DNA from 2 places in the Rhodococcus sp. NPDC127527 genome. Region 2 is predicted to be linked to the other one. Evidence: riboswitches for the same ligand, from Rfam matches in the RefSeq annotation. Region 2 holds a riboswitch; the other holds the start of a gene.

Region 1 (7,479 bases), on a different contig from region 2:
CATCCTCGGTGGCGTCAACATGATCACCACGGTGATCTGCCTGCGTGCCCCCGGCATGACCATGTTCCGGATGCCGATCTTCACCTGGAACATCCTGGTGACCAGCGTCCTGATCCTGCTCGCCTTCCCGCTGCTCACCGCGGCACTGCTCGGTGTGTTCGTGGACCGGCACCTCGGCGCGCACATCTTCGACCCGGCCAACGGTGGAGTCCTGCTCTGGCAGCACCTGTTCTGGTTCTTCGGTCACCCCGAGGTGTACATCATCGCGCTGCCGTTCTTCGGCATCGTCTCGGAGATCTTCCCGGTCTTCAGCCGCAAGCCTCTCTTCGGCTACAGCGGTCTGGTCTACGCCACGCTGGGTATCGCCGCCCTGTCGATCGCGGTGTGGGCGCACCACATGTACGCCACCGGCGCGGTGCTGCTGCCGTTCTTCTCCTTCATGACGTTCCTCATCGCGGTCCCGACCGGTGTGAAGTTCTTCAACTGGATCGGCACCATGTGGAAGGGGCAGGTGACCTTCGAGTCGCCGATGCTGTTCTCCGTCGGCTTCATCGTCACCTTCCTGTTCGGTGGCCTGTCCGGCGTGCTGCTCGCCAGCCCGCCGATCGACTTCCACGTCACCGACACCTACTTCGTCGTCGCGCACTTCCACTACGTGCTCTTCGGCACCATCGTGTTCGCGACCTACGCCGGCATCTACTTCTGGTTCCCGAAGATGACCGGGCGCCTGATGGACGAGCGCCTCGCGAAGTGGCACTTCTGGACCACCTTCATCGGCTTCCACACCACGTTCCTGGTCCAGCACTGGCTCGGTAACGAGGGCATGCCCCGTCGCTACGCCGACTACCTGCCCTCGGACGGGTTCACCACCCTGAACACCATCTCCACGATCGGCGCGTTCATCCTCGGTGCCTCGACGCTGCCGTTCCTGTGGAACGTCTTCAAGAGCTACCGCTACGGCGAGATCGTCACCGTGGACGACCCGTGGGGTTACGGCAACTCGCTCGAGTGGGCCACCTCCTGCCCGCCGCCGCGGCACAACTTCACCGAGCTGCCCCGGATCCGGTCGGAGCGCCCGGCGTTCGAGCTGCACTACCCGCACATGGTCGAGCGGATGCGCGCCGAGGCGCACGTCGGACCCGGCCACGGCGACAAGTCGGCGAAGGTGCTCGAGGACGCGCACTAGTCACAACCACACACAAGGCCCCGCCCGAGCTTCGGGCGGGGCCTTGCGTTTGGGAAATACTGTGGTTGGCACAATGGATCACGACCCCGCGGCGGCATTCGCGGGATGGAGGGAGTTCTCGGTGGGTTCAGGCACCACGGTCCTGGTCACGGTCACGGGACCGGACCGTCCCGGCGTCACCTCGGTTCTGCTCGCGGCGCTCGCGCGCCACGGTGTGAGCCTGCTCGACGTCGAGCAGGTGGTGATCCGGGGGCGCCTCACGCTCGGCGTGCTGGTGTCCTGCCCGTCGGACCCGGAGGCCCTGCAGGAGGCCCTCGAGGACGCGATGGCGACCGTCGGGATGTCGGTCGACGTCGAGATCGGGTCCGACGCCGGCGCCAAGCCCGCGCCGTCCACCCACGCCGTCGTCGTGCTCGGCAGCCCGGTGACCGCCCGCGCACTGCGGCAGATCGCCCGCGAACTGGCCAAGCAGGGCGCGAACATCGACTCCATCCGCGGCATCGCGGACTACCCGCTCACCGGGCTCGAGCTGATGGTGACCGCCGCCGACAGCGGAGCGGACGCCAACGGAGCCCTGCGCACCGCCCTCGCGGAGGTCGCGGTCGAGGAGAGCGTGGACATCGCCATCGAGCTCGCGGGCCTGGCCCGGCGAGCCAAGCGGCTCATCGTGTTCGACGTGGACTCCACGCTCGTGCAGGGTGAGGTCATCGAGATGCTCGCCGCCCGCGCGGGTAAGGAGGACGAGGTCCGTGCGGTCACCGAGTCGGCGATGCGCGGGGAGATCGACTTCGCCGAGTCGCTGCACCAGCGCGTCGCCGTGCTCGCCGGCCTCGACGCCTCCGTCATCGACGAGGTCGGCCGCGACCTCGAGCTGACCCCGGGTGCCCGCACCACCATTCGCACCCTGCGCCGGCTCGGCTTCCACTGCGGGGTCGTCTCCGGGGGTTTCCGTCAGGTCATCGAGGGGCTCGCGCACGACCTGGAGTTGGACTTCGTCGAGGCGAACACGCTCGAGGTGGTGGACGGCAAGCTCACCGGCCGTGTGATCGGCGCGGTCGTCGACCGGGCCGCGAAGGCGGTGGCGCTGCGCAAGTTCGCCGCCCAGGTCGGAGTGCCGATGGAGCAGACCGTCGCGGTCGGCGACGGCGCCAACGACATCGACATGCTCAATGCCGCGGGTCTCGGCGTGGCGTTCAACGCGAAGCCCGCCCTGCGAGAGGTCGCCGACACGGCCCTGTCCCACCCGTTCCTCGACGCGGTCCTCTTCGTGCTCGGCGTGACCCGGGACGAGGTCGAGGCGGCCGACGCAGCGGACGGTCTGGTACGTCGGGTCCCACTGTGACACAAGGGGTTCCGGAGACCCGGCCAGACGCCGGTTTCCGGGCCCGCCACGCGGTGCTGGCCGCCGGTTACGGCGACCGCCCGGATCCCGAGGACCCGTCGCTGGTGCTCGCGATGCCCCTGGTGCTGCACATCCCCAAGGCCGCCCCGCCCGCCCGCAGTGCCCTGCTGGCGGCCGCGGCGACGGCGACGGTCGCGCTCTGCCTCGACGAGCGGGTCGGTGCAGGCGAGGACGGCGAGCCCGGTCCGTGGAGCGCCGACTACCGTTCCTGGACCGGTGCGCGCATCCGCAAGGTCGCGCGACGGGCCCGGGGTGCGCAATGGCTGGCCGCGCAGGCGGTGGACGGGGTCACCGCCGACGTCGGCGGGGCGCAGGCACGTGCCCTGGTGCCGGGACCGGTCGGTGCGCTCGACCCCCGAATTCGCAAGCTGCAGATCGGCGGCACCGACCTCGACCACGACCGTCCCGACGATCCACACGACGGGACGGTCGTGCTGTGGGTCGACGGCTCGCTCGGCATGACCGTCGGCAAGGCCGCCGCGCAGGTCGGTCACGCCGCCATGATCCTGGCGGGCGCGATGACCGCCGAGCGGGCCTGGCTGTGGGCCCGCGACGGCTTCCGGTGCGCGGTGCGTGACGCCGACCCCGACCGGTGGTCGACGCTCGTCGGCGAGCTGGCGGCGGGTCGGGCGGTCGCGGTGCGCGACGCCGGCTTCACCGAGGTGGCGCCCGGGTCGACGACGGTGATCGCGCACGTCTGACGCGGGCAGGGGGCGGGCTTGGTAAAGAGCTGCGGATCGGCTTAAGGTGAGCGCGTCCAGCACGGGAGCCCTGGCGTCGTAGGGCTGAGAGGGAGCACGGCTGCTCCGACCGTCACACCTGATCCGGGTCATTCCGGCGTAGGGAGCAGCGCGATGTCTGTTGTGCGTTCACAACCCGGGGAGTCGTCCCCGGGTTCGGTTTCGGTCGAGTCCTCGGAGCCGTCCTTCACTCTCGACGAGAACCCCACTCGCACTCTGGGTCTCGGAGCCCAGGTCGGCCTGTGGGGGAATCTCGGCATCTCGCTGCTGCTCCCGGTCGCGGCGACCTACACCGTGCTGCAGGGACAGTCGTTGCTGGCGACCCTGCTCGCGGTGGTCGTCGGCGCGCTGATCGGTTCGACGCTGCTCGGTCTGACCGCGTCCGCCGGCGCATCCGTCGGCGCCCCCGCAATGGTGATGATGCGCGGGCTGCTCGGAAGCAAGCTGTCCGCCCTGCCGACGGTGCTGAACCTCGTCCAGTGTGTCGGCTGGGCGACTTTCGAGGTGTTCGTCATGGCGGAGGCCGCAGCCCGGCTGACGGGGTGGCAGCGCTGGCCGTTCGTGCTCGTGGCGGGCGTGCTCGCCACGCTGATGGCGTTGCGCCCGCTCAAGGTCGTGCACATCCTCGCCAGGTATGCCGTGTGGGCCGCGATCGGATCGACGGTGTACCTCCTGGTGAACGTGCTGATGAGGGACCTGCCCTCGCTCACCGACGGCAACTTCTCCGGATTCTGGACCAGCGTGGATCTGGTGATCGCGATGCCGATCTCCTGGGTGCCGCTGGCCGCCGACTATGCCAGGCACTCCCGCTCCCCGCGGGCCGCGTTCCTCGGCGCCACGATCGGATACGGCGGGGCGACCGTGGCGTTCTTCGCGCTCGGTGTGCTGGCCTTCGTGGCGTTCGGCCTCGAACCGGGATTCGACATCATCGGCAGTCTGCTCGTGCTCCCGCTCGCCGGTGTCGCGCTGCTGATCCTGGTCGCCGACGAGATGGACGAAGCGTTCGCGAACATCTACTCCACCGCGATCAGCGCGCAGAACCTGCGGCCCTCGCTGGACCGCCGGTACCTGGTCGTCGGGGTGGGCGCCGTCGCGACCCTGCTCGCGTTGAGCGTGGACGCCTACAGCTACGAGCCGTTCCTGTTCCTGATCGGTGCCGTGTTCGTGCCGCTGACCGCGACCTTCCTGGTCTCGTTCTACCTGATCAAGCGGGGTGTCTGGGACGTGTCCGAGTCGGCGCCCTCGCGGTGGGGGATGCTCGTGCCCTGGGCGGTCGGGTTCGTGGTGTACCAGCTCGTCACGCCGACCTACTTCACCGGATTCGGTGCGGGATGGACGCAATGGTGGACGAATCTGCAGTCCTCGCTGGGGATTCCGTCCGCCGGCTGGTCGGCGTCGCTGGCCTCGCTGATCGTGGCCGGCGTGCTGACCGCGGTGATCGGCCTCATCGGTGCCCGAAAGGCGGTGCGGGCGTGAGTCTCTCGACACGACTGCAGGAGCTCGGTCGGCCGCTGCTGGCGCAGCAGCTGGCGCATCCCACCGTGGCCGGGATCGCGCGCGGCGACCTCGACCCGGCGGTGTTCCGCAGCTGGCTCGAACAGGACTACCTGTACCTGCTCGACTACACCCGGGTGTTCACGCGGCTGGCCTGGCAGGCGCCCGACGGTCACCTCGGCTACCTGGTGGATCTCGCGCACTCGACCCTGCACGAGGAGCTGAGCCTGCACCGCGAGCTGTCCGAACCCTTTGGCGCGCGGTTCGACTCCGCGGTCAAGAGTCCGCAGTGCGAGGCCTACACGGGCTTCCTGCTCGACGCGGCGTCCGACTACGGTCGCGGGCTGGCGGCGTTGTTGCCGTGCATGTGGGGGTACTCGCAGCTCGGTATCGCGCTCGCGGAGCACCCGCCCGCCGATCCCCGCTACCGCCGCTGGGTGGACACCTACGCGGATCCGGGATTCGCGGCGCTCGCCGACCGGTGTGCGGCGATGCTCGACGAGGCGGACCCCGACCCGGCGGTCGCGGAGGCGGCCTTCATGTCGGCGATGCGCCACGAACTCGCGTTCTGGGACGCGCGATGAGCCGGGCCCGCGTACTGGTCGACGGCGAGGCCGAGCGCTGGCGGCGCCTGGCCGAGCACCCCTTCGTCCTGGCCACCGCCGACGGCACGCTCGCCGCCGAGTCGTTCGACCGCTGGCTGCTCGAGGACCACGCGTTCGTGGTGGAGTTCCGCCGTTTCCTCGCCGGCGTGCTGACCCTCGCACCCGACGAACGGTCCCGCGACGTCCTCGCAGGTGGGATCGCCGCTCTCACACCGGAACTCGGCCTCTTCCGCGACGAACTCGACGCCCGGGGACTCGACCGGGACGGGTACCGGCCCAGCCTCGGCTGCGCGTCGTACACCTCGTTCATGCTCGCCAGCCTGCACGACGGCTACGAGATCGCCTCGGCGGTGCTCTACGGCGTGGAGAAGGCGTACCTCGACGCGTGGACCACCGTCCGCGAGCGCGCCGCGGCCGCCGACTCGCGGTACCGCTCCTTCATCGACAACTGGAGCGCGCCGCCGTTCGCGGACTACGTCGCCGACCTCGGCGAGCTGCTGGGTGCGGGCGAGCCCACGCCGGCGCAGCGGGCGGCGTTCGGCCGGGTCGCCGAGTTCGAGGTGCAGTTCTGGGACGATCTGACGCGCTGACCCGCAAGTGCGGTCGGGCATGCCCGACACGCGGACGGCTCCCGTTGTGTGCGGGCGGCGCCGGTGAGAGAGGATGGCTGCCGTGCCCGAACCTGATCCCGATCTGCTCATCGATTTCGACGACGTGCTCATCCGCCGCGGCGGTGTCACCCTGGTCGGTCCCGTCACCTGGAAGGTGGAACTCGACGAGAGGTGGGTTGTGCTCGGGCCCAACGGCGCGGGCAAGACCTCGCTGCTGCGGATCGCGGCCGCCGAGGTGCACCCGACCTCCGGTCACGCGAACCTGCTCGGCGAGACGCTGGGACGCGTCGACGTCAGCGAACTGCGACCCCGGATCGGGCTGTCCTCGTCCGCGCTCGCGCACCGGGTGCCCGCCGACGAGGTCGTCAGCGATCTCGTCGTCTCGGCCGGCTACGCGGTGCTCGGACGCTGGCGCGAGCAGTACGAGGAGATGGACACCACGCGCGCCGTGGAGATGCTCGAGAGCCTCGGCGCCGAGCACCTGGCGGACCGCACCTACGGCACCCTGTCCGAGGGCGAACGTAAGCGGGTGCTCATCGCGCGCGCCCTGATGACCGATCCAGAACTCCTGCTGCTCGACGAGCCGGCCGCCGGTCTGGACCTCGGCGGCCGCGAGGAACTCGTCGCGCGACTGTCGGACCTGGCGGCCGATCCGGATGCGCCGGCCACCGTGCTGATCACCCACCACGTCGAGGAGATCCCGCCGGGCTTCACCCACGCGCTGCTGCTCAAGGAGGGGCAGGTGGTCGCGCAGGGCCTGATCGACGACGTGATCACCGCGGAGAACCTGACCGAGGCGTTCAGTCAGTCCATCGCCCTGGACCGGGTGGACGGACGGTTCTTCGCCAGGCGGGCGCGACTGCCCGGCCAGCACCGCCGCTGACCCCACTTCGGGATGGTTGTAACGTCCGACACATGGCCACATTCGAAGCACATCCCGAAGTTCCCCCGAAGGACGCCTCCACCGTCATCCTGGTGCGTGACTCCGCGTCCGGACCCGAGGTGTTCCTGCTCCGCCGTGTCGGCGGGATGGCCTTCGCCGGCGGGATGACCGTGTTCCCCGGCGGCGGCGTCGACCCGCAGGACGCCGAGGCCGCCGTCGCCTGGAGCGGGCCGCCGGTCTCGTGGTGGGCGGAGCGCTTCGGTGTCGACGAGGGCCGGGCGAAGGCGTTGGTCTGTGCGGCGGTGCGGGAGACCTTCGAGGAGTGCGGTGTCCTGCTGGCCGGGCCGACCGCGGACACCGTCGTCGCGGACACTGCCGGATATGCGCAGGCGCGCAAGCAGTTGGAGGCACGCGAGCTCTCGTTCAGCGAGTTCCTCGCGCGCGAGAACCTGGTGCTGCGCGCGGATCTGCTTCGGCCGTGGGCGAATTGGATCACCCCGATCGGTGAGGGCAGGCGCTACGACACCCGGTTCTTCGTGGCCGCGGCCCCCGCCGGTC
Region 2 (7,479 bases):
GCCCGACCCGAGCACCGCACTTCCAACAGAAGCGCTTCTTCTCGGCCACGACGGCCTCGGCCATCACCGCCTCGGCGGGATCGGGTGCCGGCACCGGTGGAACCTCGACCAGTCCGGCACCGATCCGCCGGCGGGCGCTGCTTCGCGATCGCTGGGTGCGGCTGCGCCGGCCGGTGGTGCGGGTCGGCGTCGAACGGGTCGGGGCCGAGGCCGCGGGGGTGGCCCGGGTGGGCTCGGATTCCGGCGGGGCCTGGGTGGGCTGCAGTTCCGGGGTGGAGTCGGTGGACTGGGTCGGTACCTCCGGCTCGTCGGGGGTGGTCACGACTCGGCCCTCAGTCCCGGTAACTCGGCACGGGTGGGCCGGAGGAAGGACCGAGTACGCCGAGCCACCGGTCGTAGAGTCGCTGCCACGTGCCGTCCTGACGCATTCTGTCCAGGCTGCCGTTGACCAGGCGGACGAGATCCGGGTCGGTCTGGTTGACACCGATCCCGTAAGGCTCGGGGCTGAGGCTCCCTCCGACGATCTGCAGGTTCGGGTCCTGGGAGGCGAGGCCGGCGAGGAGGGTGTCGTCACCGGTCACCGCCTCCACCTGACGTTGCTGCAGGACCACGAGGCAGTCTCCCCAGTTCGGCACGGTGACGACGATCGCGGCCGGCTGAACCCGCTGGATGTGCTCGACCGAGGTGGTGCCCGCCGCCGCGCACACCCGCTTGCCCGCGAGATCGGCCGCACTCCGGATGTCCGAGCCCTTGGTCACGAGAACTCGTTGCTGCGCAAGGAAGTAGACGGTGGAGAAGCCGACCTGTTGACGGCGCTCACAATTGATCGTCATGGTCTTCACGACGATGTCGACCGTATTGTCGTTCAGGGCCGGAATCCGGTCGGCCGAGGACAGGATGCGGAACTCCACCCGGCTGGGGTCGCCGAGCAGGTCGCGAGCGACCTCGCGGGCGATGTCGGCGTCGAAGCCCTCGATGGTCCCGGTGCTCGGGTCGCGGAAACTCATCAGATTGCTACCGGTGTCGAGCCCGACGATCAGTCGGCCCCTGGCCTGGATGCGGGCGAGTGCCGCGGTCGGGGGTTTCGCGCCCTCGGCGAACGGACGCAGGCTCGCGGTCGGGTCCCCGCAGGTGCGCTCCGGGGCGGTGCCGGTCGGGGATGCGGCGACGCTCGCGCCGGAGGGCATGGGGGGCATGGCGTAGTCGGGGCGCGATCCTGGACCGAGCTGCTCGCCGGTACACCCGGCGACCACGAGTGCCGCTGCGGCCACCGCGAACAATGCTGCCCGCCTTCGGGTTCCGGTCTTCGTCATTGGTACTCCCGCAGTCGGGGCAGGAGTCCGGCCACGACTCCGGTCGCGGCGAGGGCGGCCAGCACCAGAACGCCCGGTGCGAGTGCGGTCAGTGTGGACACGGCGCGGTCCACGTTGTTGCGCAATTGCGTTCGCGCCGTGTCGATCGCCTTGCTGAGCTCGGCGTCGGCGGCGGCGAAGTAGGTCGCCGAATCGCGGTCCCCGGTACCCACCGCCACCGCGACCGCACCGTTCCAGTCCCCGCTGCCGAGCATCGCGACCAAACGCTGGTGCGCCTGTGCCCACGCGGTGCGGGCCGCGGCGGTCGCCGCGACCTGATCGGTGCTGACGTCCACCCGGCCGCCGTGCGGGTACTGGTCGAGGAGTGCCTTCAGTCGTGTCAGGTGGTCGTCGAACTGCTGGTCGTAGACGCCGGTGAGTTCGCGCCGGACCAGGCTGAGCGTCTCGTCGGCGCGGGCCTGCTGGGCGAGGATGCGGGCGGTCGTCAGATCGGTCAGCGGTCGGGCGCCGTCGTCCAGCGCGTGCGCGGTGGCCGTCGCCGAGACCAGCCCCGCGGCCACCAGCCAGCAGACCGCGGCGGCGATCGCGGCCGCGGCGACGATCAGGCCCAGGTTCAGTCGGCGGCGGGTCCAGCGGGCGAGCAGCAGCGAGGCGACGACGAGGGCCACCAGGGCGAGCACCAGCAGGGCGATCGCCAGCCACGGCGGCCGGGCGAACTCGTCCTGGCTCTGCACCACCCGGTCGGACTGCTCGTTGTGCAACTGCTCGGCCAGCGGCAGCAGGGTGGTCTGCATCATCGACGAGGCCTCGCTCAGGTACGCCGACCCCACCGGGTACCCGGTGCGGTTGTTGGCGCGCGCCGTCTCGACGAGGCCGGTGTACACCGGCAGCCCGACCGACAGCTGCGTCAACAGGGCGTGCGCGGTCCCGTCGTCGGCCGCGACACCCACGGACGCGTCGACGATGTCCTGGCCCGCGTCGCCGACGGCCTGCGTGTACCGGTCGCGGACGGCGGCGGGCTCGATGCCGCCGGCGAGGAACGCGGTGGTCGCGGCCGCGTCCGCGATGGACAGCGAGCTGTAGAGGTGCTGGGACGCGTTCGCGAGTGGTTCGACCTGGGTGAGCAGGGTGTCGAGGGTGCGCTGACGGTCGGCGACCTGGGCGGCGCCGACGGTGCCGGACAGGAGCGCGAGGGCGATCAGTCCGACACCGAGGGTGACCATCTTCGCGGGCGTGGTGCGGCTGAACGCGCGCAGCCGTGCGGGCCGGCTCGGCGGCGGTAGCGGCTCCGTGGTCGGGGCGGGCGTGTCGCCGAGCGGCTCGGTCGAAGGCGCAACTCGAACAGCCACTGTGCTGCACCCCTTCTATCTGGCCCGAGTGCCCGACAAAGGGCAGCATATAAGCAGTAACCGCGCTTTGGGATCCACGACTGGCTAAGTTCGACGGCGAACAGTTGTGGCGGACACGCGAGGGGCCGACTTGGTGCGGCGCGGCACGATCTGGAGTAGGTGAGCGAAGTCGATGCGCGGTGACGGGGACGGCTGGGCCACGAGCGAGGACGGCAGCCGGTACTGGGGGCGGTTCGGTGCGGCCGGGCTGCTGCTGCGCGCGCCCGCGCAGGACGGTGGATCGGCGGTCCTGCTCCAGCACCGGGCGCAGTGGAGTCATCAGGGCGGCACGTGGGCACTGCCCGGCGGCGCCCGGGACTCGCACGAGAGCACCACCCACGCGGCAGTTCGCGAGGCGCAGGAGGAGGCGGGCATCGCCACCGACCTGGTGCAGGTGCGGGCCGAACGGGTGACCGCCCGAGCCGGGGGAGGCTGGACCTACACGACGGTGATCGCCGATGCCGAGACCGCGCTGGACACCGTCCCGAACGGGGAGAGCACCGAGCTGCGCTGGGTGCCCGAGGACCGCGTCGAGGACCTGCCCCTGCATCCGGGGTTCGCGGCCAGCTGGCCGTCGCTGCGCGCGGCGCCGGTACGGCTGCTGCTCGACACCGCGAACGTGCTCGGATCGCGGCCCAACGGGTGGTGGCGCGACCGGGTCGGGGCCACCGGGGAGTTGCTGGCCGCGCTCGCCGGAAGCCTGCCGCGCACCATCGAACTGCCTGGCGGTGGTTTCGGTTGGCTGCCGAGGGTCGAGGCGGTACTCGAGGGACAGGCCGGCGCGGTCGCCGGGGTGGACGCCCGGGTTCCGGTGCACGTCGCGCCCGGCAGCGGGGACGACGCACTCGCGCTGCTGGCGTCGGGTCGCCCGGCGTCGACCACCCTCACCGGGTTCGCCGACGAGCTGACCGCCGTCGTCACCGCGGATCGCGGCCTGCGCGACCGGCTGCCCGAGACGGTGCTGCGGCTCTCGCCGTCGACCGTCCTCGCCTGGCTCGACTGACCCGGGGTTCCTTCCCGAATGGCCCATTCGTTCACTCTGACCGACCGAATGGGCCATTCGGGAAGACCGACGGGGCTTGGGGGTCGGCGGGGGAGGGTCAGCGGGCGGCGGCGTTGACGGCCAGGGCGTCGGCGAGGGAGCGGGCGGCGGCCTGGGGGTCGCGGGCCTCGGTGATCGCGCGGACCACGACGATGCGCTTGGCCCCGGCGTCGAGCACCTCCGGCAGCCGATGCTCGTCGATGCCGCCGATCGCGAACCACGGCATCGTCGGTGACGACTCGGCCGTCGAGCGCACGAGCTCGATGCCGGACGCGGTGCGCCCGGGCTTGGTGGGCGTGGCCCACACCGGACCGGTGCAGAAGTAGTCGACGTCGTCCTCGATCGCCGCCAGCTGGGCCTGCGCGCGACTGTGCGTCGAACGGCCGACGACCACCTGCGGGCCGACGATCCGGCGCGCGTAGTGCACCGGCAGGTCGCCCTGCCCGAGGTGCAGCACGTCGGCGCCCGCGGCCAGCGCGAGGTCGGCGCGGTCGTTCACGGCCAGCAGCGCGCCGTGCCGCCTGCACGCCGCCGCCAGCTCGGCGAGCGCGCCGAGTTCCTCGCGGGTCTCCATCCGGCCGAACTTCTTCTCACCCGGCGAGCCCTTGTCACGGAGCTGGATGATGTCCACCCCGCCGGCGAGCGCGGCTTCGGCGAACTTGGCGAGGTCGCCGCGCTCACGGCGGGCGTCGGTGCACAGGTAGAGGCGGGCGCTCGCGAGGCGTTCCCGTGGGGTCAGGTGCTTACCGGAATGCGAGGGATGCACGACCTCAACGGTAGTCTCTACCGTGAACGAAGTGACACGGGAGTCCCGGCGGACGCGGGGCTGAGAGGGGGCTCGCGAGCCCCGACCGTCATACCTGACCCGGATCATGCCGGCGCAGGGAGTGAGGTGGAGTTGTGAGCAGAACCGTCGCGGTGATCGGTGGCGGCGCCATCGGACTGTCGGTGGCGTGGCGCGCGACCAAGGCAGGCTGGACCGTCACCGTCCACGACCCGGCGGTGGCGTCGGGTGCATCCTGGGTGGCCGGCGGCATGCTCGCGCCGCTGTCCGAGGGCTGGCCCGGCGAGGACGCGGTGCTGGCCGCCGGGGCCGCGTCGCTGGAGCGGTGGCCCGAGTTCGGTCGCGAACTCGAGTCGCTGACCGGTGAGTCCCTCTTCACCTCCGACGGCTCGGTGACGGTCGCGCTCGACGCCGCCGACGCCGCCGACCTGCGCCGCGTCGCGGAATGGCTCGAGACGCAGGGGTACCACCTGGACCTGCTCTCGCGTGCCGAGATCCGTGCGGCCGAGCCCTCGCTCGCCCCGAACATCCGACTGGCCCTGCTCGCCGCCACCGAGTCCGCCGTGGACAACCGTGCCCTGGTCCGCGCGCTCCGTGGGGCCTGCGAGGGCGCGGGCGTGACGTTCGCCCCGCAGGCCGTCACCGACGTCCATGCGCTCGACGCCGATCAGGTGGTGATCGCCGCGGGCACGGCCGCCGCGCGACTGTGGCCCGGACTGCCGGTGCGCCCGGTCAAGGGCGAGATCCTGCGCCTGCACCGTCGTCCCGGAGTCGCGCCCGCCCCCACCCGCACCATCCGCGGCAGCGTGCACGGCCGGCCGGTCTACCTGGTGCCGCGCGGCGACGGGATCGTCGTCGGTGCGACACAGCACGAGTCCGGCGAGGACACCCAGGTCACGGTGGCCGGGGTGCGCGACCTGATCGCGGACGCCGAGGCGTTGATGCCGAGCATCGGGGAGTACGAACTGCACGAGACCGCCGCCGGGCTGCGGCCGATGAGCCCCGACAACCTGCCGATCCTCGGCCGGGTGTCGGACCGGGTGGTCCTGGCCGCCGGGGCCGGGCGCAACGGCATCCTGCTGACGCCGCTGTCCGCGGACGCGGTGGTCGCCGAACTCTCGGGCACTCCGCTGCCCGAGGCCAAGACCTGTTCCCCGGACCGGTTCGCCGGGCTCGGGGCGTCGATCGACAGAGCGAGGAAGTAGATGACCAACGCACCGGTGAACATCGGTATCACCGTCAACGGCGAGGATCACCAGTTGTCCGAGCAGCTGACCGTGGCCCAGTTGCTCGCGCATCTCGGACTGCCGGAGAAGGGCATCGCGGTGGCGGTGGACGGCACGGTGTTCCCGCGCACGTCCTGGGGCAGTCCGGTCGAAAAGGGTTGGGAGATCGAGATTCTCACGGCGGTGCAGGGTGGCTGACCCGATGGTGACCGACCAGCTGACCATCGCCGGGCGCACCTTCGGCTCGCGCCTGATCATGGGCACCGGCGGGGCGGCCAACCTCGCGGTGCTGGAGGAGGCGCTGGTCGCGTCGGGCACCGAGCTGACCACGGTCGCGATGCGGCGGATCGACGCGGCCGGCGGCACCGGGGTGCTCGACCTGCTGACCACGCTGAAGATCGCACCGCTGCCGAACACCGCGGGGTGCCGGGGCGCGGCCGAGGCCGTGCTCACCGCACAGTTGGCGCGCGAGGCGCTCGAGACCGACTGGGTCAAGCTCGAGGTGATCGCGGACGAGCGGACGTTGCTGCCCGACGCCATCGAGTTGGTCTCCGCCGCCGAACAACTCGTCGACGACGGATTCACCGTGTTGCCGTACACCACGGACGACCCGGTGCTGGCCCGTCGGCTCGAGGACGTCGGTTGTGCGGCGGTGATGCCGCTCGGCGCCCCGATCGGCACCGGGCTGGGCATCTGCAACCCGCACAACATCGAGATGATCGTCGAGTCGGCGGGCGTGCCGGTGATCCTCGATGCCGGCATCGGGACGGCGAGCGACGCCGCGCTGGCGATGGAGCTGGGGTGCGACGCCGTGCTGCTCGCGACCGCGGTGACCAGGGCGAAGGACCCCGCGCTCATGGCGACCGCGATGGCGTCCGCGGTGGTCGCCGGTCGCGCGGCTCGGCTCGCGGGCCGGATCCCGAAGCGGTTCTGGGCGCAGGCTTCCTCGCCCGATCTCTGACCCGATCCGGAGGTAGTCTCGAAAGGTGGACGATCTTCGGAACTCAGACGGCCAGGGTGCCGGTCCCGATTTCGAGATGGCGCAGCCCCAGCAGGTCGACGTCACGCCCGAGATCGACGAGATCGACGAGCTGCTGCGCAAGTCCGGACGGATACGGAGCGACGACGGTCCGGACGCGCCGTGGCGGCACGGGTACCCCTACGACAAGAAGATGACCCGGCGGCAGTACGAGCGGCGCAAGCGGACCCTGCAGATCGAGCTGCTGAAGCTGCAGGCGTGGGTCAAGGAGAACGACGAGAAGATCGTCATCATCTTCGAGGGTCGGGACGCGGCGGGCAAGGGCGGCGCGATCAAGCGGCTCACCGAGCACCTCAACCCTCGTGGCGCCCGGGTGATGGCGCTGGAGAAGCCCACCGAGCGTGAGCGCAAGCAGTGGTACTTCCAGCGGTACGTCGAGCACCTCCCGTCGGGCGGTGAGATCGTGCTCATGGACCGGTCCTGGTACAACAGGGCGGGTGTCGAGCGGGTGATGGGTTACTGCACACCGCACGAGTACCTCGAATTCACGCGCTCCGCACCGGAATTCGAGCGGATGCTGGTGCAGTCGGGTATTCGTCTCGTGAAGTTCTGGTTCTCGGTCGGTCGCGAGGAACAGCACGCGCGGTTCGTCGCCCGCAGCACCGACCCGGTCAAGCGGTGGAAGCTGTCGCCGACCGACCTCGCCAGCCTCGACAAGTGGGACGCCTACACCGAGGCGAAGGAGGA

The links. A riboswitch is a leader RNA that binds a small molecule or an ion and turns the genes downstream of it on or off. The one in region 2 is predicted to bind thiamine pyrophosphate.
Region 1: linked by a shared signal. The riboswitch ahead of ACFVH2_RS04900 (purine-cytosine permease family protein) and the one ahead of thiO (glycine oxidase ThiO) in region 2 are both predicted to bind thiamine pyrophosphate.

Annotation. Positions count from the first base shown of each region.
Region 1 covers NZ_JBHXVP010000002.1:407,789-415,267, forward strand. The annotation lists gene ctaD (cytochrome c oxidase subunit I) at 1-1,186, shown strand, start outside; gene serB (phosphoserine phosphatase SerB) at 1,308-2,528, shown strand; gene ACFVH2_RS04895 (peptidyl-tRNA hydrolase) at 2,525-3,289, shown strand; TPP riboswitch at 3,341-3,451, shown strand; gene ACFVH2_RS04900 (purine-cytosine permease family protein) at 3,443-4,804, shown strand; gene ACFVH2_RS04905 (TenA family protein) at 4,801-5,406, shown strand; gene ACFVH2_RS04910 (hypothetical protein) at 5,403-6,017, shown strand; gene ACFVH2_RS04915 (ABC transporter ATP-binding protein) at 6,091-6,921, shown strand; gene ACFVH2_RS04920 (NUDIX hydrolase) at 6,954-7,479, shown strand, end outside.
Region 2 covers NZ_JBHXVP010000004.1:353,262-360,740, reverse strand. The annotation lists gene ACFVH2_RS10325 (tetratricopeptide repeat protein) at 1-322, opposite strand, end outside; gene ACFVH2_RS10320 (glutamate ABC transporter substrate-binding protein) at 333-1,313, opposite strand; gene ACFVH2_RS10315 (hypothetical protein) at 1,310-2,662, opposite strand; gene ACFVH2_RS10310 (NUDIX domain-containing protein) at 2,835-3,704, shown strand; gene thiE (thiamine phosphate synthase) at 3,802-4,509, opposite strand; TPP riboswitch at 4,536-4,647, shown strand; gene thiO (glycine oxidase ThiO) at 4,644-5,732, shown strand; gene thiS (sulfur carrier protein ThiS) at 5,733-5,951, shown strand; gene ACFVH2_RS10290 (thiazole synthase) at 5,956-6,714, shown strand; gene ppk2 (polyphosphate kinase 2) at 6,791-7,479, shown strand, end outside.